DNA from 3 places in the Acetobacterium sp. K1/6 genome. Region 2 is predicted to be linked to each of the others. Evidence: riboswitches for the same ligand, from Rfam matches in the RefSeq annotation. Region 2 holds a riboswitch; each other region holds the start of a gene.
What was found. Region 2 has a riboswitch for cobalamin ahead of U2P91_RS03575 (anaerobic ribonucleoside triphosphate reductase). Riboswitches for the same ligand answer to the same signal wherever they lie in the genome.
Positions count from the first base shown of each region.

Region 1: linked by a shared signal. The riboswitch ahead of U2P91_RS12520 (AAA family ATPase) and the one ahead of U2P91_RS03575 (anaerobic ribonucleoside triphosphate reductase) in region 2 are both predicted to bind cobalamin.
Region 3: linked by a shared signal. The riboswitch ahead of nikA (nickel ABC transporter substrate-binding protein) and the one ahead of U2P91_RS03575 (anaerobic ribonucleoside triphosphate reductase) in region 2 are both predicted to bind cobalamin.

Region 1 covers NZ_JAXQGA010000014.1:18,770-29,509, forward strand. The annotation lists gene U2P91_RS12490 (class I SAM-dependent methyltransferase) at 1-612, opposite strand, end outside; gene U2P91_RS12495 (ABC transporter ATP-binding protein) at 636-1,406, opposite strand; gene U2P91_RS12500 (FecCD family ABC transporter permease) at 1,408-2,418, opposite strand; gene U2P91_RS12505 (ABC transporter substrate-binding protein) at 2,426-3,526, opposite strand; gene U2P91_RS12510 (nitrogenase component 1) at 3,557-4,729, opposite strand; gene U2P91_RS12515 (nitrogenase component 1) at 4,716-6,005, opposite strand; gene U2P91_RS12520 (AAA family ATPase) at 5,996-6,775, opposite strand; cobalamin riboswitch at 6,922-7,106, opposite strand; gene rffA (dTDP-4-amino-4,6-dideoxygalactose transaminase) at 7,214-8,347, opposite strand; gene U2P91_RS12530 (ABC transporter ATP-binding protein) at 8,403-9,173, opposite strand; gene U2P91_RS12535 (ABC transporter substrate-binding protein) at 9,186-10,229, opposite strand; gene U2P91_RS12540 (ABC transporter permease) at 10,241-10,740, opposite strand, start outside.
Region 2 covers NZ_JAXQGA010000003.1:107,136-117,875, forward strand. The annotation lists gene U2P91_RS03555 (response regulator) at 1-208, shown strand, start outside; gene U2P91_RS03560 (flavodoxin domain-containing protein) at 199-690, opposite strand; gene U2P91_RS03565 (FMN-binding protein) at 713-1,099, opposite strand; gene U2P91_RS03570 (MarR family winged helix-turn-helix transcriptional regulator) at 1,114-1,578, opposite strand; cobalamin riboswitch at 1,874-2,053, shown strand; gene U2P91_RS03575 (anaerobic ribonucleoside triphosphate reductase) at 2,171-4,531, shown strand; gene nrdG (anaerobic ribonucleoside-triphosphate reductase activating protein) at 4,528-5,034, shown strand; gene U2P91_RS03585 (sodium-dependent transporter) at 5,358-6,710, shown strand; gene U2P91_RS03590 (linear amide C-N hydrolase) at 6,921-7,904, shown strand; gene U2P91_RS03595 (methylated-DNA--[protein]-cysteine S-methyltransferase) at 8,001-8,462, shown strand; gene U2P91_RS03600 (MFS transporter) at 8,587-9,837, shown strand; gene U2P91_RS03605 (alkaline phosphatase family protein) at 9,846-10,740, shown strand, end outside.
Region 3 covers NZ_JAXQGA010000010.1:43,813-54,552, forward strand. The annotation lists gene U2P91_RS10490 (ABC transporter ATP-binding protein) at 1-455, opposite strand, end outside; gene opp1C (nickel/cobalt ABC transporter permease) at 452-1,348, opposite strand; gene opp1B (nickel/cobalt ABC transporter permease) at 1,350-2,276, opposite strand; gene nikA (nickel ABC transporter substrate-binding protein) at 2,317-3,912, opposite strand; cobalamin riboswitch at 4,125-4,320, opposite strand; gene U2P91_RS10510 (ABC transporter ATP-binding protein) at 4,498-5,253, opposite strand; gene U2P91_RS10515 (ABC transporter ATP-binding protein) at 5,257-6,042, opposite strand; gene U2P91_RS10520 (ABC transporter substrate-binding protein) at 6,112-7,668, opposite strand; gene nikC (nickel transporter permease) at 7,665-8,552, opposite strand; gene nikB (nickel ABC transporter permease) at 8,556-9,494, opposite strand; gene U2P91_RS10535 (LysR family transcriptional regulator) at 9,636-10,583, opposite strand; gene U2P91_RS10540 (M14 family metallopeptidase) at 10,700-10,740, opposite strand, start outside.

The DNA.
Region 1 (10,740 bases), on a different contig from region 2:
GTGCCTAAAGAGTTTATCACCACATAATTCCGGTAATTCAGTAATGCTGATCTGCTGATACCCAGTCGTTTTCAGCGTTTGCGCAAACTGTACTGAATTGGCATTACGCAGTGGTAACAGCTTTTCAATCGCTTCGGTATAATGACTTGGCATCCTTTCTTTTGTATCTTCTGGACAAAAACACAAAATCCTGCCACCTGGTTTTAAAACCCGCCACCACTCCCTCAGGGTTTCTTCCGGCGTGAAAACCGTCCACATAATCAGACGATTAACGATCACGTCAATACTATCATTCTCAAAAGGAAGCTCATTCCAGTCTCCCTGAATAAAGTCAATGTCCAGGTTAGTTTCATTAGCAATTTCTTTTGCCTGTGCCACCATTTTTTCCGCAAAATCAATACCCACACTACGATAACCCGCCTCTGCTGCTAAATGCGCCAAAAAACCAGTGCCGGTTCCCATATCCAAAACTCTCTGGTTTTTATCTTTACCAATATGTTCCACCAGAATTTGTTTCCAAATATCGCGATCTTCGCGCTGATTATGTTTTTTATCATAATGTTTTGCATGCTGATTCCAGACCGTTTTTATTTCTTCATCAAAAGTAGCCATTTTTTTCCTCTTTCATTAATTCTCTAATCCACTACCGTAAAGGCTTTTTTCTGGTTGTTCAGCCCCGGAATGGTATAAATTTTTGCATTTACTTCAAAATAGTCTTTGATATTTGCTTCAGTAATCATTTCGTGACTCGGTCCAAATCCATACTGACCTTTTCCCAGCAGCAAGGTATCATCTGAAATCCGTAAGGCGTGTTCAGGATAATGGGTATTGATGATACAGGAGATCCCCTGTTCGTCTTTGAGCCGCTGGATCAGTTTTAAAACCAAAAACTGGTTTTTGAAATCGAGATGGGATTCCGGCTCATCCATAATCAGAATTTTCGGTTCGTTAGCCAATGCTCTGGCAATATAAACCAGTTGTAATTGTCCCCCACTTAATTGAGAACAAAGTTGATCTTTGAAATCGATGATGCCGACTATGGACAACGCCTCCAGTACCTTTTCCCGGTCCAGCTTTGAAGGCATCCCAAAGATCGACACATGACGGCTTCGTCCCATGGTGACCATATCAAAAACCGAAAAAGCGAAAACAGTTTTATGCGCCTGAGGAACATAGCCAATCCCATCACGATCCAGCATTGAGGTAAACACCTGGCCATCAACCCGGGTTTCGCCTTCCTGCCACTTGAGCAGGCCCATCATGCATTTCAGCAAGGTAGTTTTGCCAATCCCATTTTGCCCCAGGATAGTCATAATCCGCCCTTGTGCAAGTTCAAAACTAATTTGCGAAAGCACCTTATTTTCCGGATGATAGCCATAGCTACCCTTAATTACTGCCAGTTGCATCTCAACACCCCTCTGTTTTCTTGTAAACCAGCGCGAAAAAAGGCGCTCCGATAATGGCTGTCAGAATTCCAATGGGGATTTCAGAGGGGGTTAAAACCCGGGCAATAAAATCCACTGTCAATAAAAATACCGCGCCACATAAACAGGATGCCGGCATCAGATATTTATGGTCTGAGCCAACAATCATTCTGCACAAATTTGGAATAATCAGGCCTACCCAACCGACGATGCCCGCTACCACCACCGACGATGCCGTAATAATGGTAGCCGCGGCAATAATGATCATACGTGTTTTTCCGGGGTTGATCCCCAAGGTTTTGGCTTCTTCATCCCCCAATGTTAAAACGTTTATCCGCCATCGAACAGCGATTAGTACCCCAATGCCAACCAAAATCGGTACAATGATTTTACCAAGGTCTTCAAAGGTCGTGTTTGAAAAGCTTCCCATTAGCCAGAAGGTAATCGCCGGCAACTGAGAATCGGTATCAGCCACAAATTTGACCAGCGAAATCAGGGCGTTAAACACGGCCGAAACAATGATCCCGGATAAGACCAGCGCTAAAATTGAGGATTCGTTTTTTAACCGCGAAAGAAGTAGGCTTACTACTACACTTAAAAGCCCAAAAGCAAAAGCCATCGCAGCCGTAACCCCGGTGGTAACCCCATTAGTCCAAAGAATTCCCAGGGCGGCACCAAAACCGGCCCCGGCACTAACCCCCAATACATCAGGGCTGACCAGAGGATTATGAAAACAGCCCTGAAAAGCCGCCCCGCTGACAGACAAACCAGCGCCCACCAGAATAACTATAAAAAGCCGCGGTAGCCGAATGTCAAGTACTACCGTTTTATCAACACTATCAAGAGGACTGCCTAACAGTCCGGACCAGAGCAGCTTTAAAACATGCTCCGGCTCGACATAATACCGACCTAAAAATAGTGAAGCAAAAGAAAAAACGATTAGTAACCCCAAAAGCAATACTATAAATGTGTTATTCCTGGTGATTGGTTTCATTGAAATCTTACTTACCGCTACCAGGAATCAAGATAGACTGGATCATTTCGTCACTGAGTTTAATTTCATAACGGCGCTCATAAAACTCCTTCAGAATCGTTTGATATTCATTGTCTGACAGTTTTTCGGGAAAGTTTTTGCTGACCAGCCATTGAATCATCAGCGGTGAGTCAGCACAAGGAGTACCCCAGTTCATAATCCCCACCGGAGTATTATAGATTTTACCGTCTTTGAAAGCCTGAATCTGAGACCAGTCCTGGCCGGCAATCGAACCTGATAAATACTGATCTGCCGGTAATCCCCGAAAAACATAGACAATATCAGGGTTCCAGGCTAGCAGTTGTTCCATGGTTACTTCAATGTTTTCACCGCTTAGCTCAGCCGCAGCATTAACCAATCCACTTTTCACTAACCAGTCATCCCCATAAGTACCGGCACCACGAACAGTAATCTTATCTCCGGTGTTACTCATAATCATCAGACCTTTTTGTTTTTCGACACTGCCGATTTCAGCAAGAATGGTATCGACCTTTTTATTGGCGATATCCCATTCCTGTTGTAGCGAATTGTCATCTTCCAAACCAAAAATTTCCCGCATCAACTGATCAATCTGGACCGACCAGTCTTCGTTAACCTGATTCTTTATAAAAAAGTCCACCACGGGGACCTGAATCGTCTCCAGACCTTTTTTTTGGGTATCTCCATAGACTAAAATAATATCCGGATCAAGCTTTAGAAGTTCTTCGGCATTAGATTCATAGGCAGATGATACAAAGGTCGTGTTGATTTCTTTATTATTGGGAACAAAGTAATCCAATAAAACTTTATTCATTTCGGTCAGCGCGATCGCACTGACACCAACGATATTGTCGGTACTCAATCCGTTGCTGACATAGGTGGATAACAGCGGTGGCGCAATGATCACCACATTTTTGATTTCTGCCACGGCTGGCAGGGTGACTGTTTTTCCAGCCAGATCGGTAATCGTTCGCTCTGATTTTGAAGCCTCACTGGTTTCATCTTTTTTTGTTTCGCCACAGCCCGCTAACAGACTGACCATCAGCAAACACATACTGATAATTAAGACACGTTTTAATCTGTTTTTCATTCTTCCTGTCTCCTTTAAGATTTAATCAATTTATTTAGTTAGTTTGTTCAGCAGATAGGCCGCTCCACGAAAACCCATTAAACCCGGCTGATCTTCAGTGAACCCGGCAATTTTGGGATGGGCAACCTGAATCCGATCCACGCTCGGCAGGTCTCTGATTTGCAACCCATCTGCCAGAACCAGAACGTCCTGATGACTTCTGAGTTTTTCATAGGCCGACTGACTGATCACCGACAACTCGGTGGAACGGGAGCACCAACTGCTCTTTAGAAAATATACTTCAAGATTCAGCTCGTCTTTAAAAAACTCAGCTAAACCCCGGACGCTATCTTCATGGCCACAAAGTACGATGGTTTTTCCCGAATTCTTTTGAATGACCTGTTCCTTGGCTATTTTCAGTGCTGTTACGGCCTGATGAACGGCGGCATAATCGGCCTTCTGGTTAATAACACGTTCAATCTTCTGCAGCCAGGCCCGGGTTCCTACCAACCCGTAAGGCCGGCCATCAACATAGGGAATCTCGAACCGCTGCTGCAGATCTTGTGCGAGCGCCAGTCCCTCCTGCCGGAGCACCAGATTTACCACCGCCTGCCCGATATTTCTGCAACTGGCGACACTGGTGTTTCCGGAAAGGTTGCAATTAAGTTCCATAGCAAAACACTTTGCCATCATGTCTTTAATTTCAGCGGCTTCGGCCAGATGATTGTATTCATCGGCACAGCAGCCGATGATGTTAAACCGATTCTTTTTAGGCCGATTTTTAATGGCTATCTGACCCAGTAAACGCAATGCCGTTTCAATCCCCACGGTCCAGTCGTTTTTCAGACCACCTCCTTTAATTGTTATCAGTTTGGCGTCAATGTGCGGTTTGATTTCATGGCAGATGCCATCAAGATCCACCCCGATCACCGCGGCCACTGATGAATCCAGAACCACAATCACTTCGGGGTGAAGGCGCTGATCAATTTCCATCAAGACCTGATTGAGCCGGTCATAGTTACCAAACACCACGACATCCTCATCCATTGTGGTGGTGTAAAAGCTGGCCTGCGCCGCATTCCCGAATTCTTTTAACGATTCCAGCAAATAGCGGGTCGTGCCCTCCGGCCCGAACTCCACAATCACCAGCTCCCTGACGCCGCTGAGGGCCCACAGCAAACCCATCCGTTCCGATGGGACGGGATAATTGTTAGAAAGATACATCCGGTGCACCTCCCGCTAAAACTGATTTGACCGCCGCCAGTGCCCAGGTGATCGCTTCATAGCCAATTTTTCCCGGTGGCACGAGTCGTTCCAGGTGCAAGATTCCCAATTGTTTTAAATAATCCACCGGTCCAAAACCAATGTATAAATCCGGTAAAAGTTCCGGCATCAGACTGACTGCCGCATTGGGATTGGCTACGTAATTCACATAGGGATCCCAACCCTGATCGAGAATCCGATCAATCTGCTCCTGACTGTTATCCGTGAGCCGATAGGCGTTAATCAGCAGTGGCACCATTCCCAGGGAGGTCAGAAATGCCGCCGCTTCAAAGGCATCCGGCGGCCGACCACCATTGACAAAGCTTTTTCCGGCCAGCACCTGCCGCGCCTCTTGCAGCTGCGAAACGGCGTTTTGATGAGCTTTTTCAATTATTTTTTGAATCGAGATACCCAAATGTCCTGCCAGCTGCTGGTAACCTGATCGGATCTTATCCAGCTCAAAAGAGGGTTCAAAGAAAACGTAGGGAGTGCCAAACTGGTCTTCCAAGGCCATTGCCAGTTCCCGACCGACCTCGCTGGTGACGATATTCAGGGCCGCCGCCGGGGCGCTCTGAAGGGCTTCAATGTTACAGGGTTCCGGAATGATCAGATGAAGCGTAATCCCGTTTTGCGTAAGCAGTCCCAGCAGTTCCGAATCCTTCAGAGAGCCTTCGATTCCGGCATGAAAATTTCGTCCCAACAGATTAACCGTTCCCGGTTTGACCGTTTGCGGTTTCATCAGCCGGACCATTGCTTTCATGGTCTGGGACACCGCCACCCCAAATTCATTGCAGTTTCGGTCATAATGGGCCACATGAATGGGCAGAATCGGAATGCCACATTCCTTTTCGGCGGCTTGACTAATGGCTTCCAGATCTTCACCGATAATTTCAGGAATGCAGGTGCTGACTAAAAAAATACAACGGATCCGGGGATCTTTGGCGATCTGCAGCAAGGCTGTCAGGATGCCATCGCGACTGCCAAAAATAATATCGGTGTCTTCAAAGACACCGGCAAAAAACCGCTCGTAGCCCGGTTCTTCACTGTGGTAGATGCAGCTGTTTCGGGCATACCAGGTGCATTCAGCCGTTCCGACGACCAGGACAGCCGCTTCTCTGATCAGCGGCGCTGCTACGGCCACCCCGAAGGTTGGACAAAAAACCCCACATGAAATAGCCACCGACGCCCCATAAATATCCTTATTATGGTTAATTTCTGACAGTCTGTTTAAACGCATGCTGCTGCCCTCCCGGCGGTTTTTTCACAGTCAAACAATTTATCCGCCAGCGCCGCATAGGATCGCGCCTGAGGGCTTTCCGGAAAGGCCTCAATCACGGTTTGATGTAAGGCTTCGGCCTGTTGCACCAGTGGATCGCGTTCAATCGTGTGGAGAATTGCGGTGTCAATTTCCCGGGCGGACTGAGCAACAATAGCCGCTTCATTGACAATCCCCTTCTTATTGAGGATCAGCCCCTTCAGACTGGCATATCCCCGGGAACCAAAAGATCGCACCGCAGCAGCAATATTATCGGCGGCATAAAGCGACATGCTTTCTCCCGAAGTCACAATGCAAACGCTGTCGGCATAGCCATTACGGATCGGCATGGCAAAACCGCCACAGACCACATCTCCCAACACATCGTAAATGACGACATCCGGGTTATAAACATCATTGGCTTTCAATTCAGCCAGTTTTTCAAAGGCCGCAATAATTCCCCGACCGGCACAGCCGATTCCAGGTTTTGGTCCACCAGCTTCGACACAGAGGACCCCGCCACTGCCAGTAAATACAAGATCAGAAAGTCTCGTAGCTATATCCTTATCCCGAATCACTTCCAGCACTGTCGGGATGCGTTTTCCGCCAGTCAGGTTGATGGTTGAATCTGATTTAGGATCACACCCGATCTGCATCACTGTTAACCCTTTTTGGGCCAAAGCCGCGGAAAGATTGGACACCGTGGTTGATTTTCCAATTCCCCCTTTACCATAAATCGCTATTCTTTCCAAAATTTACCTCCATTTTTTCCTAAATAAAAAAACCGCAGTTATCATAATGACAACTGCAGCTCCGTATTTATGCTGAATTTAAAACACAAAGAAATGGCATCGCTACGCCTTTCTTTGTTCTTCACCTATTCTGTAATCACGCAGAATAAAAGAATATCCACACAGGCAGGTTTTCTGACTCAAGCGTCTTCATTTTTCCTACCTTCCCAAATGATCAGTGGTATTCCTGGAAAAACTCCTCTTATACAGCGGCGGTACCGTACAGGATTTTCACCTGTTTCCCTATTATGCCGGCATTGCTATGCCAGCCACCTCTATTTCTGATTTAATTGTATGCCTAGTATACAACTAACCAGTTACCGCGTCAAGTCTTTTATTTAGTCTCAACAAACATTTCTGATGCCGATTTTACGACAATATCGCCGATATCTTGCAGGGTTAACGTTTATAAAAGGCGACAATTTCTGCGACCACCCGCTCCAGCTCTGGCTCCGAAAGGCTAAAGTATAATGGCAGCCGCAGCAACCGCAGGCTTTCGTTGCTGGTAAAGCGGTCGGCACCGTGAAAGCGTCCGAATTTCTGGCCGCCGGGGGTTTCATGGAGGGGGGTATAGTGAAAGGCGGTACAGATCTGATGCTGCTTGAGCCAGTGAATCAGATCGTTCCGTTCCTGCTGACTGGCGGTTTTGATATAAAACAGATGACCATTATGCTGGCAGTGTTCCGGCACTACCGGCAGCTCAATATAGCCAGCCGCAACCAGCGGTTTTAACCGTTCATAATAGTGCTGCCACAGGTTCAGCCGCTGCCGGTTAACCATTTCGGCGGCTTCCAGCTGAGCCAGAAGATGAGCCGCGTTGAGTTCGCTGGGTAAATAGGAGGAACCCAGATCGACCCAGGAATATTTGTCCACCCGGCCCGCCAGAAAATCATGGCGGTTGGTGCCCTTGTCGCGGATAATTGTGGCCTGCTCGATTAGATCCTCGCGATTAATCAGTAGGGCGCCACCTTCCCCCATGGTGTAGTTTTTGGTTTCATGGAAGCTGTAACAGCCCAGATCTCCGATGCTTCCCAGGGCTTTATTTCTGTAGCTGGCCATCACACCTTGCGCCGCATCCTCCACCACCAACAGATCGTGGCGTCTGGCAATAGCCATAATCGCATCCATCTCGCAGCCAATGCCACCGTAATGGACCGGCACCATCACCTTCGTGCGGGACGTGATAGCGGCTTCAATCAGGGTTTCGTCAATGTTTAAGGTATCCGGCCGGATATCAACAAAGACAATGGTGGCACCGCGCAGGGCAAAGGCATTGGCGGTGGTCACAAAGGTGAAGGCCGGCATGATCACCTCATCTCCGGGCTTGATGCCGGCCAGCAGGGCCGTCATTTCCAGAGCCGCGGTGCCGGAGTTCGTTAAAAAAGCCCCGGGGATCTGGGCGTTTTGACACAACCAGTCCGAACAGGCTTTCGTAAAAGGGCCATCCCCACCAATCTGATGATTTTTAGTGATGGCCGCTTTTATATATTTTATTTCGGTTCCCAAATAAAGGGGCATATTAAATGGTATCATGGTCATTTCCTCTTTTGTCTTAATCTGGTGAATGATTGGGGACTTGACCGGTTCTTTAAACGTCAATCAAATCCAGGATTTCTTCTTTCAGGGCCAAATAGCTTGCATCCACTTGAACCCGTCCGGTGCGTTTATCAACCCGGTCACAAAAATCGACGGTAAATTCCTGAATAATGGTGCCGGGACTTTTGGACATCACCAGCAGGCGGGTGCCCAGCGACAGGGCTTCGTCCACATCATGGGTGATCATAAAAATGGTGTTCTGATCATCCTTCCAGATTTTTCGCACCAGTTGCTGCATATGAATCCGGGTCAGTGCATCCAAAGCGCCAAAGGGTTCATCCAGTAGCAGAATCGCTGGCTCATTGGCCAGTGCCCGGGCCAGCGCCACCCGCTGTTTCATCCCCCCGGACAGTTGAAAGGGCGGCTGATCGGCCACCTCCAGCAGATGCACCTGGGTCAGATAATGGTTGGCAATCCGGGTGATCTCGTCTTTGGGAAGCCCTTTTATTTTAGGGCCAAACTCGACATTTTTACGGACACTCATCCAGGGATAAAGAGACGCCGACTGAAAAACCACACCCCGTTGACGGTCCGGCCCTGAAACCGGCTGACCCTGCATTAAAAAGGTGCCCTCACTCGGCAGGGTAAACCCGGCAATAACATTAAGCAGGGTGCTTTTTCCGCAACCCGAAGGTCCCAAGACACAGATGAAATCATGCTGATTGATCTTCAGATTTACCCCATCCAGGGCGCGGACGGGTTCGTTTTCGTTGGGGTAATCCACGGTTAAATTGTCAATTTCGATAATCAGCTCGTTTTTCATCTTAATCCATCCTTATTCTAATGACATCTCAATATACGTTGAATTAATAAAAGCGTCAAATTCTTCCTGGCTTGGTGAATTGTCAATGGATTTCTGGCTTTGCAGAAAATCCGCAGTATCTTTCATGATTTTAGAAAAATTCCCGGGCTTACCGACAGACCCCATATAATCTGATCCCAGTTGTTCCTCCGGCGTCAGCCAGATTGAACCGGTCATCTGCATCAAAGCATTTTCGGCGGTGATACCCAGTTCAGCCGCTACACTTTCGGCCGCTTCCTGCGGATTGCTGCGGTAAAGATCTCCACCTTCACTGAGGCCTTTTACAAAACCGGCGACCAGATCCGGATAGTTTTTAGAAAATTCTTTTCGAACCAGACAGACATTAGCTGTGACATAGCCTTTTTTTGCCATCTCTGCACTGTTAACCAGGATGCTGCCATTTTTTTCGAGATCACCGAGGGTGGGTTGCCAGGTATAAGCAGCGTTAATATCACCCCGCTCCCAGGCGGCCACAATTTCCGATGTTTGCATGTCAAGCAGTTGCACCTGATCTTTTATGCCAGCTTCTTTTAAATAATTAAGCAGACTATAATGAGCGGTACTGGCAAAAGGGGTGGCAATCTTCTGACCGACCAGGTCTTCTGGTTTAGTGATATTAGAGCCATTCTTCACCGCCAGACCTTCGATTTCCCCCAGCACCTCATGAATCCAGATCAGTTCCACATCAATACCCCTGGACAAAGCAATAATCCCATTGGTGTTTCCCATGGTGGCAAAGTCGATACTGCCAGAAGCCAGGGCCTTGTTGGCATCTACGCCAGAGTCAAAAACGATAAACTCATAGGGTACACCCAGTTCATTAAAATAAGCGTCAAAGATATCGCGTGTCTTACTCACCGTCTCATCATTGGGTACCCGCAGATAACCGATATTCACTTTCTTTGGTAAGGCGCCCCCATCATTCTGACTTTGACAGCCGCTAAACAGCCCTGCCACTACAACCATAATTACCAGCACTGCCAGCACCCAGACCTTATTCTTTATTACTCTTTTCATTTCCTAACCTCCTATTGATATCCCTTCCAAAAGACAATTTTCTTTTCCAGGGCCTTCAGCCCTTGATCAATTAGGACTCCTGATATCCCCATAATGATAATGCCAACAAAAATCACGCTACTTTTTAAATACCGGGAAGCATCAATAACCATCCAGCCCAGACCGGATGTGGCCGCAATCATCTCCGCCGATACCAAGGTGGTATAGGCTACCCCCACCGCCGTCCGAATGCTGGTGAAAATATCCGGCAAACAGGCCGGAAAAACGATCTGAAAAAACAAATCCTTACCGCTGGCTCCCAGAGACTTGGCACTGAGCAGATACTCAACCCGGATATTGGACACCGCCGACACACAGGCAATGTAAATAGGCGCAAATGCAGCCAGATATAAAAGCGTAATTTTAGATGACTCATCAATCCCCAACCAGAGAATAAGCACTACATAATAAGCCAGTGGCGGCAATGGTCGATAAAACTGTACGACGGAATCCACAATCGCTCCAAACTTAC
Region 2 (10,740 bases):
GGAGGCAGCCCAGATCGTTCATAAGGTTAAAAGCAGTTCTGGAAGCATTGGTGCCAAACAACTGTTTGAAATCGCCAAAGACTTCCAGAAAGCACTTGAAAGCGGGGCAGAAAAAGAAATCATCAATTTCTATCCTCAGTTTGTTGCGGCTATGAAGCTACTGCTGGATACAATCGAGCCAGCTGAAGATAGTGGCGGTCAGGAATGAGTATTGATCGTATTTGCCATCCGAAGAATGCTTTCGGGCAACGGCTTCATCGGAGACGTGTTATCCTTTTGGCCAGACTTCTCGACCATGTTTGACACGAACTTATGAAAAAACTTCATTTTATCCGGTCTCATTTCGCCACCAAAATTATCGAGAGTAAGGGCTTTTTCGAGCAGAATGTCGGGAAAAGAGTCTTTAAAATAAGTATCAATTGTTTCAGCCGAACCACAGGAGATAAAAAAGCCCAGATTTTTGTTTTTCAGTTCATCTAAATGTGAAAGACAGTATTTTTTTATTTTCTTGTCAATCTGTCCAATGTAAATAGAACCGCCGATTAAGACTGTATCGTAGTCGTCCAGAGCGGGAATTTTATCGGAATTGATATTGACGAGTCGGGTTTCTCCGTTTAAGTTCTTTTTTAGTTCTGCGACGCAGTCCGCGGTAAAGCCATATTTACTGGCATAAAGTATCATGGTTTTCATGGGCATTTCCTTTCTTTGCATCTTATTGAGTTAAGGCATTTTCAATGGATTTGAGATAGGCTTTGCTGGTAACCGTGGCACCGCTGACTGTATCGACAGTGGTATTTTGTATTTTAATGACTTGGTTGATAATCGTACTGGTCACATCTGGAGATTCCATGGTGACGGCTTTGACCACATCAATTGATGTAATCTGATGATTGGCCACACTGACGGCAACCTCATTGGTCCAACGTCCAGATTCGTAAACACCGGCATAGGTGCCATCTTCAATTTTTTGTAGATCCACCGGATTGATTGCCAGGTTTTCCCCGGATTCCAGGCCGCTGGTGAGATAAAAAAATCCGCCGGCACCTACTAGTACCAATACGCCCAGAATACTGAGAATAATAATCATTGCTTTTTTCACGTATTTTCCTCCTGTTATCTTGATTCTTGATCCATCTTTTCCAGGTTTGTCAGTATCTTTGCAAGGGTTGACCGAGTCATGGCCAGCTCCTCTGCCGAGATGCCGTTAAATAATTTTTCAGTAAAAATCACTGCTTTCGCCTGACTTTCGTTACCGAAAGAATCGACGGCGTCGGTTAGTTTGATCCGGGTGATTCGGGCATCTTGAGGGTCTTTTTCCATAACAATGAAGCCTTTTTGTTCTAACTTCAGAGCTACCTGCTTGACGTTCTGATGAGAACTGCCCATTCCTTTGGCGACTTCTTTGATGGTGGGGTTATGATCAAAGGTATTCGCAACGACAATCGTGAGCAGCCACTGCTTGGTTGTTAGATTGTATTCTCTTAGTTCCCGCTCCAGTTGGGTGGTCATCTGGTTGGCAACGACTTGAACACTGCCAAAGATAAATTTTTGATCGGTCATTGAGTCGATATGGTCCAAAATATAACCTCCTCGCTTCTATTAAGGTAAGACCTTACCTTAATAGATAATACCTTACCTATTTTTGTCTGTCAATACTTATCAGCCGAATATATATATTTCTGAAGAAAGTTAAGACTAGCAAAATTTGAAAGGGTTTGCAAAAAATTTAACGGTAGAAATTTTTAAATTTATGTTATCATAAACAAGCGAAAAAGTTCACGATAGGGATGATGTTACTTGATTGAAATAGTGATTAACGTTTGCATTATAAATCAGTTTGACACTACATCTTGTATGTGATAAAATACAAACAACAAAATAAGGAGATAATGGTGCTGTGCCAACAGGTGCAGTTTGGGGGAAGCAGGTGTGAATCCTGCACGGTCCCGCCGCTGTAATGGTGAGATGTTAAAAGAAAATAAACAGGTTAAGCTGTTTGTTTCTGAACGTTCAAACCGGAGTCAGATTACCCGCCGTTATTAAATGCACCAGACTCTACGCGTGATAGAGGGTGTTCAATGTATCATTATGCCTCTTGACCACGCCGTTGAGGGGTTTTTGCATGCCTAAAACACCTAAAAGACTAGCAGGAAAGAAGGAAACGACCAGAATGATTACAAAAATTAGAAAAAGAGACGGACGAGAAGCCCCGTTTAACATTGAAAAAATTGCCAACGCTATTTTCAAGGCAGCCAGTGAAATCGGCGGCCAGAATTATCAGACGGCCATGGATCTGGCCGAGCGGGTTACCATTTATATTGAGCAGGAAATGAATACGAATGCGCCAACAGTGGAAGAAATTCAGGATGCGGTGGAAAAAATCCTGATTGAAACCGGACACGCCAAAACGGCCAAGGAGTATATTCTATACCGGGCTGAACGAACCCGAATTCGGGAGATGGATACCCGGCTGATGAAAATATATGAAGACCTGACCTTCAAGGACGCTAAGGATAATGATGTAAAACGAGAAAATGCCAATATTGACGGGGACACCGCTATGGGCACGATGCTGAAGTACGGGTCAGAGGGCGCCAAGCAGTTTTATGAAATGTTTGTCTTGAATCCAGAGCATTCAGCCGCTCATAAAGCCGGTGAAATCCACATTCATGATATGGACTTTCTAACCCTGACGACGACCTGCACTCAGATTGATTTGGAAAAGCTGTTTAAAAATGGCTTTTCTACTGGCCATGGACATCTGCGCGAACCCAATGATATTCAAAGCTATTCGGCTCTGGCCTGCATTGCCATCCAGTCGAACCAGAATGATCAGCATGGCGGACAGAGCATTCCCAATTTTGACTATGCCATGGTTCCGGGGGTAAAAAAAACCTTTGTCCGGCTTTATCAGGAGAACCTTGCCAAGGCCTTAACCTTATTAACGGAGACAAAGAATGCCTTAGCAAAGGTTAAAGCCATCGGCGCGGACATCGAAAAGAAACTGGGGTTAAGACCCGAATTAAATCAACCCAAAGGTTATCAAGAAGCAGAAGCCCGGAGCCTGGCCCAATGGATTGTTGACGCCAATGTCATTAACCGGGTGCAGGGCTTTGCAATGGAAAATGCCGAGCGGGAAATCGACCGTAGTGTCTATCAGTCAATGGAAGCGTTTGTCCATAACCTGAACACGATGCACAGCCGAGCCGGTGCCCAAATCCCCTTTAGTTCCATTAATTATGGTATGGATAGTTCTACCGAAGGGCGGTTGGTGGTAAAAAACCTGTTGCTGGCTACTGAGGCTGGTCTGGGCAATGGGGAGACGCCGATCTTTCCAATTCATATTTTTAAGGTCAAAGAAGGGGTGAACTATAATCCCTGGGACCCCAATTATGATTTGTTCAAATTGGCCTGCCGGGTTAGTGCCAAGCGATTGTTTCCCAATTTCTCCTTTCTGGATGCACCCTACAACCTGAAGTATTACAAAGAAGGTCAACCGGAAACAGAAATAGCCTATATGGGCTGCCGCACCCGGGTGATTGGAAATGTCCATGATACCAATCGGGAAATCACCTATGGCCGCGGGAACCTGAGCTTCACCACCATTAATCTGCCCCGTATTGCCTTAAATAGTCAAGGAGACAAAGAACTGTTTTTTATTGAGCTGGATAAAAAAATTGATTTGGTTATTGATCAATTACTGGAACGATTTGAAATTCAGGCCCATAAAAAGGTCAAAAATTTTCCCTTTTTGATGGGACAGGGGGTTTGGATTGATTCCGATGATCTTACTGAAGAGATGGAAATCCGGGAAGTGCTCAAACATGGGACCCTGAGTATGGGCTTTATTGGCCTGGCGGAATGCCTTGTCGTTTTAACCGGAAAGCACCATGGGCAAGCGCAAGAAGTCCAGGAACTGGGGCTGGCAATTGTGGGCCACATGCGAAAGCGAATGGATGAAACCAGCCAGCACTATCAGATGAACTTTACCCTGCTGGGCACGCCGGCAGAAGGTACCGCCGGACGATTTGTCAAGCTGGATAAAACTATTTTTGGCGATATCCCGGGTGTAACCGACCGGGAATACTACACCAACTCTTTCCACATCCCGGTTTACTATGGAACCAGTGCTTACGACAAAATCAGACTGGAAGCACCTTATCATGAGCTTACCAATGCTGGGCACATTACCTATGTGGAAATGGATGGCGACCCGATGGACAATCTGGAGGCCTTTGAAAAGGTGGTCCGAGCGATGAAGGAAGCCGGTATTGGCTATGGTTCCATTAACCATCCGGTGGACCGGGATCCGGTTTGCGGCTATACTGGAATTATCGGGGATGTTTGCCCGAGTTGCGGTCGGTCAGAAGGAGAGCAGAAATTTGAACGCATTCGCCGAATCACCGGTTATCTGGTGGGCACTCTGGACCGTTTTAACGATGCTAAAAAAGCGGAAGTTAGAGATCGGATCAAACATTTTAATGCTGCTGAGCAGATTGCTACTGGTGAAGCAATGGAGCAATTGCAATGAGTAAAAAAGTAAGAATCGCCGGAGTGGTCAAAGAATCCATTGTCGATGGGCCAGGCATCCGCTTTGTGGTTTTTGCTCAGGGATGTCCGCACCAGTGTGAGGGTTGTCATAACCCGGCGACCCATGATTCTAACGGGGGTAACCTGGTGGACGTAGACGCCATCATCGATGAAATGAGAAAGAACCCGCTACTTGATGGCATTACCCTAAGTGGTGGCGAACCCTTTGAACAACCAGAGGCCTTTTGTGAATTGGCCAAACGATCAAAAGAACTGGGGTATCATGTGATGACTTATACCGGGTACACCTATGAAACCCTACTAGAGAAAAAAGATGCCAGACGGCTCCGCTTACTGGAAAACACCGATCTGCTGGTTGATGGAAAGTTTGAAGTAAAAAAGAAGAGCCTGATGCTTAAATTCAGAGGATCGAAAAACCAGCGGATCATTGATGTGAATAGGTCCCGTCGGGACAATAGACTGACGCTTAGTGAGATCAGCTAGAGATAAAGAATAATCAAAAACAATAATAAAAGCAATCGCATTTTCAGCGGTTGCTTTTTGTTTAGTGGGCAATCACAAAAGCGGCAAAGAGAGCAGATATGAATACCCAAGACAGTTAAAGCGTATCCACGTTAGTGGTCATTTTTAACAAAATAGGCTCAAAGTCATAAACAGCATTTGTTCAATAAAAAAAATAGTAGTGGAAAAAAATATTAAAACGGTTAAAATAGTAAAGGTGCGGATTAATTTGGAATCGATTGTAAAACGATTGAGGAAAAATTTGGATGAAATAAATTAAAACAGAAACAAGTGGAGGAAATGGTGTGAATAAACGCAGTGAGTTTTCAAGTAAAATCGGGTTTGTATTGGCAGCGGCCGGATCGGCAGTGGGGCTGGGAAATATCTGGCGATTTCCCTATTTAGCGGCTAAATATGGTGGAGGACTCTTTCTGGTAATTTACCTGATTTTTGTGGTAACTCTGGGGTTTGCAATTATGACAGCAGAATTGGCGATTGGTCGAAAAACTCAGCTTAGCCCCATGGGAGCCTATCGAGCACTCGATAAACGGTTTAGTTTCGTGGGGATTATTGCCTCATTGGTAGCGTTTCTGATTTTTCCCTATTACAGTGTAATCGGGGGATGGGTAATCAAATATTTTGCCGTTTTTGTAACCGGGGGTGGCATGGCAACAACCGGTGCCGATTATTTTTCGAACTATATCGCAAAACCCTTTGAACCGATTATCTGGCAATCAATTTTTGTTCTGGCGACCACCTTCGTGGTGATCAGAGGAGTTAAGGATGGTATTGAGAAAGCCAGTAAGATACTGATGCCGATACTGATTGTAATGTCAGTTTTTTTGTCGGTCTATTCGATTATGCAGCCTGGGGCCATGGACGGGGTATGGTACTTTCTTTACCCGGATTTGGCAAACTTCAGCTTTCAGGCCGTTTTAGCGGCCATGGGACAGATGTTTTACTCATTATCGCTGGCGATGGGGATTATGGTCACCTATGGTTCATACCTCAGTAAAAAAGAAGACCTGGAAGTTTCGGTTAAGCAAATCGAAATGTTTGATGCAGGTATTGCCATATTGGCCGGATTTATGATCATCCCAGCAGTTTTTGCTTTTTCAGGAGGAGATCCCGCAGCCCTTAGTAAGGGACCAGGCTTGATGTTTGTCACGCTGCCCAAGGTGTTTGAAACCATGGGTTTTGGAAATGTTATGGGTGGTGTCTTCTTTTTATTGGTGTTGTTTGCCGCGCTGACATCTTCCATTTCGCTGATGGAAGCGGTAGTAGCAAGTGCCTGTGATCAGTTTAAGTGGGAACGTAAGAAGGGCGTGCTTATCGTTGCGGTGCTGGCAGTTCTGATTGGGATACCATCTTCATTGGGACAAGGGGTATGGAGTGAGGTGCTTATTTTTGGGTTCAACTTTCTGGATTTCTTTGATTTTATCACGAACTCTATTCTCATGCCGATTGGTGCCTTTTTCACCTGCATCCTTGTTGGGCATGTTCTGGAAACAAAGATCATCACCGATGAAGTCAAGTTGTCTTCACCTTTTAAACGCGAAAAGCTCTTTATCATCATGGTCAAATACATTGCACCGCTATGTATTATTGGTATTTTGATCAGCTCAATCTTAGAGGCGATGGGTGTGATTAAATATTGATGTGGTAAATGAACAGCATAAACAAAACGTCCCCGTGTCATGTGCAAATGTCAACCGCCTTTATCGTGGCGTGATTAAACGAAGTTGTTAAGTATCTATTTTTAAGGCGAAAATTATTTGTCATGGATTTGCTATGTTGAGCGTTTAAACATTTACTATTGTTGCAAAAGCAGATATAATAATTAAAAAGTAGAAAGAAGGTAATTCTTAATGTGTACGAGCCTCACCTTAATGACCACAAATCAGATTAATACGCTTGCCAGAACCATGGATTTCGCTTTTTTATTAGACCCTGAGCTGATTTTCCTGCCAAGGAAGTTTTCGTTAGTGTCTGAGGTGGATCAAACAGTAAGATCAGTCAAATATGCGATGATGGGAATCGGTCGAAATTTAGGCACCTATCTTTTTGCCGATGGCCTTAATGAAGCGGGTCTATCCTGTGCCAGTTTATACTTTCCAGGCTATGCGGAGTACAACGATTCTGTCATCCCTAAGAAAACCAACCTTGCTCCTCATGAAATCGTTGGATGGTTGTTAACCAATTTTTCGACACTTGAAGAAGTGAAAGCGGCAATTCCCCAGTTAAATATCGTTAGTACGCCGCTTAAGCTTATGAATGTAATTACCCCACTGCACTGGATAATTACTGATAAGAAAGGGAATACGTTGGTGATTGAACCAACGAAGGATGGTATCATCATCTATGAAAATCCTCTGGGGGTGATGACGAACAGTCCTGACTTCAATTGGCACTTAACGAACATTCGCAATTATATTGGCGTTTCGCCAAATAAAACAGGACCAATTCAGTTAAATGGTATGACATTCAATCCCTTTGGCGGGGGTTCGGGAACCTTTGGCTTGCCCGGAGATTACACACCGCCTTCCCGATTTTTGCGGGCATTGTTTGGAAGAGAAGCCATTAATCCTATTGAAACGGAAGAAGAGTGCATTAACGCCGCCTTTCATATTTTGGCATCAGTTGATATACCCAAAGGAAGTGTTATCACCGATGAGGGAATCGATTTTACCCAATACACCGCTTGTATGGTTTGCAATACGGGTTCCTATTACTTTAAAACTTACGATAACAACCAGATCGCCCGGGCTTGCCTTTTTAATGAAGATTTTGAAGCCGCGCAACCAAGGGTCTGGGGTATTACAAAGAAACAGCAATACCATCAATTGAACTAAAAAACAAACGGTTATGACAAGGATAAACAATGGTGACACGGATAGGATGCTGTTCGTTAGTGTTTTAAGCATGTTGAGATAGAAAAGGAAGAAAAAATGGAAAAGGGCTTTTGTTATCAAACCCCATTGGGGAAAATTGTTCTGATTGAGAATGGTAGTGCCGTTACTCGGCTAATTTTTAGCGAGGTATTGCCAGAAGGCGTTAATTGCACGGAAACACCCTTGCTCAAAAAAGCGGTTTTGGAACTCCAGGAATATTTCGCCGGGACGCGTAAGCGTTTCGATCTGCCCCTTTCTCCTCAAGGCACCGACTTTCAGCAAAAGGTCTGGAAAGCCCTCCAGGATATTCCCTATGGGGCGGTCGTCAGCTACAAAGACATCGCCTTGGCCATCGGTAACGAGAAAGCCTGCCGGGCAGTGGGCGGCGCCAATAACAAAAACCCCATCTCCATTATTATTCCCTGTCACCGAGTAATTGGTGCCGATGGAAGTCTGGTGGGGTATGGCGGTGGGCTGGAAATAAAAAGGCGGTTGCTGGCATTGGAAAAACAAAAATAACGCAATTTTAAAGTGCTTTTAACAGAGTTATTCTTGTAGTTTATTGCAATTTGATATAAATTCACGTCTAAGCAGATTTATTTGCAGATGATTTATAGCAATAAAACAACGGAGGATGATCATTTTGAAATTAAGCAAAGAAGAATTTTCGTGGATTTTGGTCGATTGTGGGAACTCCGCCTATTCAATGGCGGTAACGACGGCTTTACTTCCAATTGTATTTGGAATGTTTGAAAATGTTCAAAGCAGTATGGACCTGGGGTATTTTAATTCGATTGCCAGTATCTTAGTTGCGGTACTTAGCCCAATTTTGGGTACCATTGCCGATTATAAGGACAAGAAGAAGCGTTTTTTTGTATTCTTTACGTTGCTGGGGATTTTTGCAACGGCCGCTCTTGCCTTTGTGCCACCTTCAAGTGGACAGTGGCAGGTGCTGATTTTTTTCTTTGTTTTGTCGGCTATTGGTTTTTCCGGTGCGAATATCTTTTATGATGCCTTTATCGTGGACGTTACCAGCAATGAACGGATGGATCGGGTTTCTTCAGTAGGTTTTGCTTTTGGCTATATCGCCAGTGTGATTCCGTTTGGCATCAGCCTGGCACTAATCCTTCTGCTGGGCATGGACCAGGCGATTGGCTATCAGATCGGGTTTATCGTCACGGCACTTTGGTGGGGACTGTTTACTATCCCGATGATTAGAGATGTAAAGCAACGGCATTATATTGAACCTGAACCCCGGCCAATCGTCAATAGTTTTAAGCGGCTAGCGAATACTTTTAAGAATATCCGAAATCATAAAACGGTTTTTATCTTTTTGGCAGCATATTTTTTTTATATCGATGGGGTCGATACGATCATCAAAATGGTAGTGCCTTATGCTACTGCAATCCTCGGGAAGGATTCACTAGATACCGTCACGTTACTGGGAATCCTGCTGATTATCCAGATTATTGCCTTCCCCTGTGCGATTCTTTATGGTAACCTGGCCAAACGATTTTCAACCAGCACCATGATCATTGTTGGTATTATGACCTATATTGTGGCCTGTATCGCGGCCATTTTTATCACTTCGATCGGACATGTCTTTATTCTCGGGGCGATGATTGGTTCCGCTCAGGGCGGCATTCAGGCCTTGAGCCGGTCTTATTATGCCAAGATTGTTCCCAAGGAAAAATCCAATGAATTTTTCGGCTTCTATAATATTTTTGGTAAATTTTCAGCCATTGTGGGACCGGCGATCATGGCACTGACAACAACGCTGACCGGCAACGCCCGACTGAGTATACTGGGAATTATCCCTTTGTTTGTGATCGGATTTATTATTTTTATAACCTTGCCAAGAGACCCACAGCAAGGTTATAACGTCATGGAGTGAATTTAAAGATGGGCCCAGGAAAATCAAACTATTTAATGGTCATCTCTTACGATGCCTTTTCACAGGATAACTGGGAACAAGCAAGCAGGCTTCCCAATTTATCAAAACTGATCAAAGACGGTGCTTATAGTACTCAATTAAAAAGTGTTTATCCGACCCTGACCTATGTCGTTCATACGACCATGGTAACCGGAGTCTATCCCGACAAACACGGAATCTATCATAATAATCCTTTTCAGCCATTTGAAAAGGAAGCGGAGCAGCGCTGGTTTTGGTATAAAAATGAAATCAAGGTGCCGGCGATTTATGATTGCTTAAAAAAGCATCATCTTAAATCAGCCGGAATCCTTTGGCCGGTGACGGGTAGAACGGCCATTGATTATAACTTGCCCGAGATCCGGGCCATTAAAAAGGAAAACCAGGTGCTGAAAATTTTAAGAAACGGCAGTCCACTTTATTGCCTCGACCTGGAAAAGAAATTTGGACGCTTTAGAAAAGGCTTCAAACAACCATATCTGGATGATTTTACAACCCTGTGCGCGGTGGATACGATTAAAAAAAAGAAACCCAATTTACTGCTAATGCACCTCATTGACCTGGATGACGCAAAGCATCAGCATGGTACCGACAGTCCGGAAGTAAAAGAAGCCATCATCCGGATGGATAAAAGGTTGGGCGATCTCATTCAGGCAGTCGAAGAAGCGGGGATCAAAGAGAATACGACCTTTCTTGTGCTGGGGGATCATGGACAGATTAATGTCCACTATAAGATAAAGCTCAATGCCTTATTAAAAGAAAAAGGCCTTATTTTTGAAGAAAACAAAAAAATGCAATGGCGGGCCTATATCCAGGGGGCTGGGGGCGCAGCTTATCTGCATTTGCGCAAAAATGACAGCGAAGCCG
Region 3 (10,740 bases), on a different contig from region 2:
TATTTTTTAACCACCTGTTCCGGATCATAAATATTCATCAGACCGAGGGCTTCTTTGGCCAGTGTTAGGCTTTGTTTCCTGGTGAGATTTTTATTCTCGACAAAGGTTTCGGCCATCTGATCACCGATTTTTGCAATCGGATCAAAGGCTGACATGGCATCCTGAAGGATCATTGCGATCTGTTTGCCGCGGATCTTTCGCATCGTATTTTCATCCTCTTGCAACAGATCCCTTTCGCTGTCCTGAGACTTAAAGACAGCGGCGCCCTGACTTTTGAGCCAGGGATTGGTAATTCCCAGCAAGGCTCTGGTAATCATCGATTTACCACTGCCACTCTCACCGACAATCCCCAGACAACTGTTTTCTACCACAGAAAAGCTGACATCATGGATGATTTCATCCTGATCCCGTAAATCGGTAACGCTGAGATTTTTTACATCCAGTAATACCCTCATTGGGTCACCGCCTTTTTCCGGGCAAACAGGGAATCAAGCAAAGAATATCGCTTTGTACTAAATCCCTTATTGATTTTGGGATTTAGGGCCTCCTGAATACTGTCGCCGAGAAAATTAAAGGCGGCCACCACCAGAAAAATGGCCATCCCCAGTGCCAGCATCTGGCCGGGATTGGTCGTCATGACATTTTTAGCTTCATTGAGCATCATCCCCCATTCGGCTGTCGGCGGCTGAACCCCCAGACCCAAAAAGGAAAGCGCCGAAATATTTAGAATAATCGCCGCTGTATCCAAGGTGGCCAGCACCGCAATATCACCAATAGCGCCAACTAACAGGTGTTTTCTGACAATGTGCCAATTTGAGCAACCGGCGACCTTGGCAAAGCGGATATAGTTGCTATCCATAAACGAAATGACAATCGAGCGAATCATCCGCACATACCAGGCCCATTTGGCAATCACCGTTGCCAGAACGATATTGGTGATCCCCGTTCCCAAAATCCCCACAATCGCAAGAATCAGCACCTCACTGGGGAAGGATAACATGATATCACAGATCCGCATAATCACATCATCAACCGTTCCTCTGAAATAGCCGGCAATGACCCCCAGGACAGTACCAATCAGAATGGTGACAATCATCGTCAGCACCGAAACGAGGATCGTCACCCGGCCGCCATATAAAATCCGGGAATAAACATCCCGGCCCAATTGATCCGTGCCAAATAAATGGGCCAGCGATGGGCCCTGAAACTTATCAATGATGTTCTGAGCGGTAGGGTCATAGGGCGCTACCAAGGGTGCCAGAACAGCCAGACCAATCACCAGTAAGAGAAAAAAACTAACCCCCATCGCTAGGCGGTCCTTTCTGAACCGATTCCAAAATCCTGCCATCTCACGTCTCCCTTCTTCTCGGATCAATCCAAACGGATCCCAGATCTACCAGTAAATTACAAAATACGAATAACACCGCCATGATCAGCACATAGGCCTGAATCATCGGAAAATCCCGATTGAAAATTGCTGTCACACAGAGCCGGCCGATTCCCGGCCAAGCAAAGATGTTTTCAATCACGACGGTCCCGGCAATCAGCTTGGGAATCGACATCCCCAGGGCTGTTAAGGAGGTTTGCAGGGAATTTTTAAAGACATGTTTCATTATCGTCTGTTCCTTTAAACCCCGTACCCGACCATAAAGCACATAATTCTCCCGCTTGTTCTGAATCATGTTGTTCCGAATCAACCGGACATAGGTGGCAATATATCCCAGTGACAAGGTCACCGCCGGTAGAATCACCGAAGCCGGAGACGTCATCCCACTGGTCGGCAGCCATTTAAGCTTCACGGCAAAAAGCCACATCAGCAGAATGCCCGCCCAGAAGCCCGGAATCGCCGTTCCCACAAAAACAATCCCCCGCATCGTTTTATCCGTGATGCTATTCTCTTTCACAGCACATAACACCCCGGCTGCCACCGAGATAATAACGATGATCAACAGCGAAACACTGGCCAGATAAAGAGTCGGCGGCAATGCCTTGGCGATTTCTTCACCGACTGGTTTGTTATTGGCATAGCTGTTACCAAAATCACCCTGAAGGGCATTGCTAAGCCAAGTCAGATAGCGGGTCATAAAAGGGTCATCGAGTCCTAATTGCTCCCGCATCTGGGCAATATTCTCTGCGGTCGGGGTGACCTCATTGACCCGAATGGCGACTTCGGCCGGATCACTGGGGCTTAAATTAATTAATATAAAGGCAAAAAAGGAGATTCCGATTAAAATCGGAATCATCCACAGGAGCCTTTTGACAATGTAATGCTTCATGGTCTTACTCCCCTTTATTTTTCCAGTTTGTTATTCATAACTACTTGGAAAAGTACATTTTTTCAAATGGTATTTCATATTGAGAATCGTTAAAGGTTACCCCATTTAAACCATCGATGGCCACCGCTTTGGTTTTTGAGTAAGAAATCGGTATATACACATACTGGTCATTAATATAGGTTAGCACCTCTTTGTACATCTCGGCCCGTTTGGTGTCGTCAGCTTCAATCATGATCTTGGTAATGGTTTCATCCAGCCACTGTTTCTTTTCCAGTCCAACCTGAGCCTGATAATCGCCATGGGCGGGAATTCGCCACGATGAAACATAAGATTGGGGATCGTAGGGGGTTCCCCATGACAAAGAATATTGAAGATCAAAGTCGCCGGTTTTCTGACGATCCAGGAAGGCCTGTTTTTCTTCTCCAAGAATATTCATCTTGATGCCAACGGCGGCCAGATCGGCTTGAATCGAGGCGGCAATAGTACCTTCCTGGGCATTTTTGGAATTATAGGAAAGGGTGATTTCACATTTTTGGCCATCTTTTTCGCGAACCCCATCAGTTCCCAGCTTCCAGCCGGCTTCATCTAATAATTGTTTAGCCTTTTCCTGATTATAAGAAATCGTTTTTAAATCAATGTTACAATAGGGGACCTCTTTTGATAACAGCGTATCCGCCTGATCTTCAGATCCGTTTAAAATTCCCTGAATGATATTTTCCTTATTGACCGCATATTCAATCGCTTCCCGAACTTTAATATCTTTGGTAATCGGTGAATTACTATTGATGAGAATCGCTCTGGACGCTATCGGTTCACTGATATAGGTTTTGTAGGCGCCTTCATCTTCCAGTTTTTTATACGAATCCAGATCAACCTGATCACCATCTGCTCCGAAGAGTAAATCTACTTCGCCGTTCTGAAGGGCTAATAAAATTGTCTGAGGATCTGGCATGACCTTCCAGTTAACGGTTTTTATCTTCGTTTTTTCGCCCCAATAATTTTCATTCTGGGTAAAGGTAGCGTACTGGTTATCAACATGCTCGGATAAAACCCAGGGACCGGTGCCAATATAACCACTCACGCCTTCTTCGGTGGTGCCATTAACAAAACAATTGGGTGAAATGAATCGGAACGGCCGGGTCAGACCCAACTCCACCAGGGTGGGGTAATAGGGTTGCTTTAATACCAATTTGTAAGTGTGCTCATCGACTACCACATTTTCCTTGATCTCATTGACCATATCCAGCCAGGCATGCCGTTCCAGATTTCCGACGATGGCATCCATATTCAGTTTGACTGCCTCGGCATTAAAGGCCGCACCATCCGTAAAGGTAACTCCTTTTCGCAAATGGAAGGTATATTCCAGTCCATCCGCAGAAATTTCCCAACTTTCCGCCAGTGCCGGCTTCACTTCGCCGTCTTCATTTTTCGTGAGACCTTCAAAAACCATGTTTTGAGCTGACATCTCACCCGAATACAGATGCGGGTTAATGTCCCGGATATCCTTGGTACAGGCATAATTTAATGCTTCTTTAGTGGAAACATCAGAGTTTGCCGAGGTGCTGCTACATCCTGCAAAAATACCGGTACACAGCACCGCGGCGACAAGTACCGCTAAACCTTTTTTTAACTTCATTTTCTTTTCTCCTCTAAACTACTTGTTTTATTTGATCAACTTCCAGTTTCATGCCATTGTCTTTTGTAGCAAAGAACCTGAGCTTTATCACAACATTAAAGATTTGTATTTTTGAGGAATTTTTTCCATAAAAAAACCCCACCATCTCAGAAAAGATAGTGAGGTTGCAAAAAAAGCCTGCTAAAAAAAACACCTCCTCTATCACACGTAGAGATTGAGTAATTAAAGCAGGCAGGTCTTCTGGCTAAAGCGTCAACATTACCTCCTGCCTTCCCATATCATGGTGGCATTCCTGGAGGAACTCTTCTCATACAGCGGCGGGACCGCGTGGGATTTTCACCCATCTTCCCTTTTCACCGACCTGTAATACATTGGATTACTGCCGGCACCTGTTTTATTAATATTCAATTTAATTATAAGCCGGTGTTTTAATAAAAAATAATCAAAACACTAAAAAACAGAAACAATCACTTGTCTTTCATTGTTTCTGTTTGTCATTTTAACACGTTTAATCTGCTTTCGCAATCTTTTTAAACCGATATGATATTCTTTTTAAGAATACCTTTATATGCCAGAGAAGTTTACCTATAAGATTGACTCAATGAGTTTTTTAGTATAATCCTGTTGAGGATTTATGATAATCTCATCCGGCGTTCCTTCTTCCACCACATGACCATGATGCATCACCAGAACCCGATCACAGACTTCCTGGACCAGGGCCAGGTCATGACAGATCATGAGTTGTGACATTCCCAACTCTTTTTTTAATTGCGTCAGCAGTTTCATAATTTGGGCTTGAACCGTCACATCAAGGGCGCTGGTTGCTTCGTCACAGATCAGTAGTTGGGGTTTGATGGCAATGGCTCTGGCAATGGAAGCCCGCTGACATTCCCCGCCACTGACCTGATGGGGATAGCGGTCGGCAAATTCAGGGCCTAATTCACAGATGTTGAGATATTTAATGGCTCTCACCCGGGCTTCCTCACGACTGATCCCTTGATTGATCATACTCTCCATGATGCCATCTCCCAGTTTAATCCGGGGATTAAAAGAATCCACTGGCATCTGAAAAACCATTTGAATGTCCCGATAGACCTCCCGCTGGGCTTTCCCGCTCAGACCAATAATGTCTTTTCCACCCAGTCGAATTTCGCCTTTATCAGCCGCTTCCAGACCGGTAATCATTTTTGCCACGGTGCTTTTCCCGCTACCGCTTTCCCCAACCAGAGCCAGACATTCCCCTTTGCAAAGATGAAAGCTGACATCATCAACTGCATGAATGCTTATTTTTCCCTTATGATAGGTTTTACTTAAGTTGCTAACTGCTAAAAGCTCACTCATCTTTCACCTTCTCCGAATTCTTGGGACGGCCTGAATCAACGCTCTGGTGTATGCCTCCTGGGGATCATCGATGACATCCCGGGTATCTCCATACTCCACCAGACGACCTTGACACATCACCGCTACCTTATCGGCCATGTAAGAAACCACCCCAATATTATGCGTGACAATGGCAATTCCGGTTCCAAATTCATCCCGTAGCGCCATCATCTCTTTGACAACCTGAGCCTGAACCGTCACATCCAGAGCCGAGGTGGGCTCATCGGCAAAGAGCAGATCGGGCTCCAGAATCATCGCCATCACAATCCCCACCCGCTGATTCATACCGCCCGATAACTCAAAGGGATAACTGTTTAAAATACGCTCACTATCTTTGAGATTAATCTTGTTAAACAGGGTATCCGCCCGCCTCCTCACCTCTTGACGGTCCTTAAAACCATGTTGTTCCATGGTTTCATAAAGCTGCTCACCGATCGTTCTTATCGGGCACAAGGCACTGCCGCAGTTTTGAAAAATCATGCCCATTTCCGGTCCCCGCATGGTTCTGAGCGCTTCAGCATCGAGGTCAATCACGTTCTGGCCTTTGTAAAAAATGTCGCCACGATTAACCCGGCCGGCGCAGTCCAATAAGCCCATCGTCGCCCTGATCAGGGTGCTTTTTCCGCTTCCCGATTCGCCCACTATCCCCAGAATCTCGCCCTGCTTCATCTTCAGGTTAACACCGGTGACCATCGGCTGTCCGTCATAGGAAATTTCTACATTTTGAAGTTCTAATAATGGTTGCTGCATCGTTTTATCCTTTTGATCGGAATTTTTTTCTCGGAGTTTTTTATGCTCAATTTTTTATGCTCGCATTTTTTATTCAGTGATATCCAAATCGGCGGTAATTTCGTAGTAATCGGATGGGTGGGCAGTAAAACCAGTCACTCCTTTTTTCATAACGAAGGACATTTTTAAATGCGATGCATAAATATAGGCGTTATCATTTAAAATCTGTTGTGCAATTCGAGTGGCTAAATCACTGCGTTTTTCGACCTCAAATTCATTTCGCAGCTCAGCAACCAGGGTTTCAACCGTATCATTATGGTAATGGCCGCGGTTGTAATCAGAATTGTCAACAACATGGGTGGTGAAATAGTATTGTGGGTCTCCGGTTGGTGCGGTTACAAAGGCATTGGCAAAAACATCATAGTCACCGGCTTTTAAGAAATCCTTATAGCTGTCAGTCGCATTGACTAAAACGTCGATTCCGACTTGCTTATAGGTTGCCTGAACCGATTCTGCCAGTAGCGGCAATTCCTGTCGGGAGGTATAGGTCAGCCATTTAATCGAAAGTTTCTGACCATCCTTTTCCCGGATACCATCGCCATCGGAATCAACCCAGCCAGCTGCATCCAGAACTTTCTTGGCCCCTTCGATATCATAGCTGGCGTCCTTAACTGCATCACCACCAAAGGTGAAGTTAGCTGGGAATGGCCCAACCGCCGGTGTTCCGTTTCCATATAGTAACACTGAAGTAAAGCCATCTTTATCGATACTCATGGCCATCGCTTGACGAACAGCATCATCCTTAATCACGGCTGAATTATAATTCAAAGCCGCCTGGTAAACTCTTGAAGTATTGGTTGAGCTAATGGTATAGTCATCGTTATTCTGAAACAATTCCAGGCTGGCATAAGGCAGACCCTGCGCCGCATCAATTTCGCCGCTTTGAAGAGCCATCGTCAGGGTATCGCCATCGGTGATACTCTTGACATTGACAGTACCAACCTTTGGTTTTCCACCCCAGTAATCCATATTGGCTACCAGATTAATTTCCGTATCGGTGATTGTTTTTGCCACATAGGGACCCGTTCCGACCACGTTTTTATCAGCAGTAACGCCGGCTTCCATATCGATAATACATCCATAAGGGTCACACAGGTAGTTGACCAATGCCGGAGACTTGATTGCAGTTGTGATCGTAATGCTTTGACCATCAGCGCTAATGGATTTGATTTGCAAGTCTTTGGGCGCTCGATCATGAACAGCGATCAGATTATCCAGACAGGCTTTAACCGCTTCGCCTGTCATTTTCTTGCCATTCGAAAAGGTTACATCGTCTCTTAAATTAATTTTTACCGTAACATCGTCCAGCTGCTCAAAATCGGTAGCCAGCCAGGGTTCCAGTTCCATCTTTTCATTGAATTTAAACAGCGTTTCACCGACACCATAACGCAGTGTCGACCAGCCGATATATGATTCATGGGGGTTCATTCCCACATTCGAATTACCCACACTGTAGGCCACCGTTCCGTAATTAAAGACCTTTTCTTCCGCACTTTTGGTGCTGCCGGCGGTTCCACAACCGGACAACATCCCGGCAACCAAAACACCGGTTAACATTAAGGTTAATACCTTGCTCTTCATTTTCATTTTTTCCTCCAATTCAATTTCGCTTTTTTTGATTTGGGATCCATCACATCTCTGAACGTATCCCCCAGTAAGTTAAATAACATTACCGCTATAAAAATAGCACAACCTGGTGCTAGAATTACCCAGGGCGCTGTTTGTAGCATACTCCGCCCGTCACTCATCATTGAACCCCACTCAGCAATCGGCGGCATGGCGCCAAGCCCTAAAAAGGATAAACCAGCCAGCTCCATCATCATGGTGCCAATATCCAGGGTCGCAGTGACCAGAATTGGGCCGGTGATATTTGGTAATATATGTTTAAAGACAATCTTTGTCGGTCGCGAACCACTGAGCTTTGCCGCAGCTATATAGGGCATATTTTTAATGCCTAAAACCTGTCCCCTGGCCAGCCTGGCAAACTTTGGCCAGGAAATACAAGCCAGTGCCACCACCGCATTGATGATCCCACCGCCTAATACGCCGGCCACCGCAATGGCAAAAACCATCCCGGGAAAGGCCAGAAATATATCAGACACCCGCATAATGAAGGAATCCACTTTTCCACCCTTATAGCCACAAAACAACCCCACCAGAGTTCCGACAACCATGACGATGCCAACCAGTAGCAAGGCGGAGTAAATGGTAGTTTGCCCCCCCATAATTACCCGGGATAACATATCCCGGCCATAGCGGTCAGTTCCCAGCAGATGTTTCGAACTCGGAGACTGCAGTGCAATGTTCAGATCCTGTCCATAGGGATCGTAAGGTACAATCTTTGGCGCAAAGGCGGCAATTAGCAAAAGCAGCAGAGTCAAGGTCAGAAAAATATAAAATTTTACCATGGTTCGGTCTTTTTTCTGATGGTGAACACGCTCCGAAGCAGAACGGATAGTTGTTACATCCATGGCTCAGGCCTCCTGTTCCAGTCGAATTCGGGGGTCCAGATAATGATAGAGAATATCGGTTGCCAAATTGATCCCGACATAAATAAGCGCCATCCAAATTACATAAGCCTGAATCATCGGGTAGTCGCGCATCATAATCGAATCCACAGCCAGTTTACCGACCCCATCCCACATGAAAATGGATTCAATAATGGCGGTACCGCCGAGCAGTGACCCGATCGATAGTGCTAACAGCGTAATGATCGTCAGCATCGCGGCTTTCAGCACACTTGCATAAAGTACCACCGGCTCCCTTATCCCTCTTGCCCGGGCCCCCATCACATAGTCTTTGTTTAATTCTTCCAGAACCGTTGTCCGCACCTGCCTAGTATACTTAGAAGACATCGCTATTGCCAGGGTTAGGGTTGGTAAAACAATACTCTTCCAGCCGCCACTTCCCATCACTGGGAACAACTTGATTTTTAGGGCAAAAAAATAAATGAGCAACAGTGAAACAAAAAAACCGGGCAGAGAATTTCCGATAAAACTAAAAAAACGTATCAGATAATCCGTAAATCGATTGTGGCGGACTGCCGACACAATCCCCAAGGGGATGGAAATCAAAACAGTGAGAACAATCGAAGTCAGAGTCAGAAGCATGGTTGCCGGCAGTTTTGACACAAAGGTTTCAAAAACCGGTTTGTTTGAAATATAAGAAACACCCATATTTCCGCTGATTACCCCACCTAACCAGGATGTATATTGAACTATAAAAGGCTGATCCAATCCCAGCTCTTCCCGCTTTTGTGCTTTTATTGCTTCGGAAACCCCGCCGCTGGCATTATCATATAAGGCATCCACCGCATCACCGGCGGCTGTCTGCATCAGGGTAAATGACAGCAAGGTGATCCCCAGAATAATCGGAATCAGCTGCAATAATCGTTTGCCAATATATTTTTTCATTTTTTGTTATACCTTTCTTGCATAGCTCATTCGCTTGTTAATATTTTATCATCAAAAAAATAGCCTTACAACCTCTCCAGGGGGTTCCTCGGCCATTCCAAGTTAGCATCCTTTCGCATTCCCGCCCACTTTTAACTAAAATTATTTTTTCAATTTCTCACTGATAAAGGTGATGAATTGCTGACCCCAATCACTGAGATCTTCGCTTTTCCGTCGCACATAGCCAAACATCACCACATTCTCTTTTTCATAGAGGGGAATTCCATTGAGCTTTTTTTCATCAACCTGATCGGTGATATAGCCACTGCTGATATTGGCCAGATCGGTGGTCTGCAGAAGCTGCTGCATCACACAATCGCTGTTCGTAATAACGACACTTTCCAAAGTGGGCATATCTTTGCCCTGAGAATTGGTTATTCTCCAGTAATTGTTGAGGTCAAATTCATCCTCATAGCACTGAACCAGTTTCAGTTTTTTTAATTCATCTTCAGCAATTTCCTGTTCCCTATAAAGCGGATGCAATTGTCCCAGATAAAGCACCACCTGAGTTTTTTTAAGTTCTACAAATTCCAGGTGGTTTCTGCCCAACGCGTATTGGAAGGCGGTATTCTGATTATGCATGACATAGACAAAACCAAGTTCATCCTGATAACTGGCCACCCGTTTGATGATTTCTTCCACCGAAGCGGAATAGAGTTGAAAATGAAGCCGTTCCACATGAAATTGATTATAAAAATCCGCAAATATTTTTGCCATCCAGGCACTGGGGTTACTGGATATCTGTAGGGTCTCAATCCGATCGACCTGAGAAAATGAGGTTAACATTTCGATATTTTCAATGGCCTTGCAGGCATACTCATAAACATGCTTTCCCCGGGTAGAAAGAAGAATTCCACGGCTTTTTCGCAAAAACAGATCAAAGCCCAAATGGTCTTCCAGTGCTTTAATCGCCTTACTGACGTTAGGTTGAGTGGTGTATAATATCTCTGCGGCTTTACTAAAAGAACCGACGTCGGCACTGACAACAAAATACTTTAATTGCTTTAATTCAACCATATCACAAACCTTTTTAAATCGATTATCTTTCATCTGAACTAAACTTCTCTTTCTGATGGCTGTTTAAATTGATGTCTCGCATCTTTATCTTTTATCCGGCGGAAATCGGTTGTACTTTTATTACCAACCACGGCAAACCGATCTTATCTTTAAGATTTAATTTTACCATAGGTTATCATGGGACCGTCTT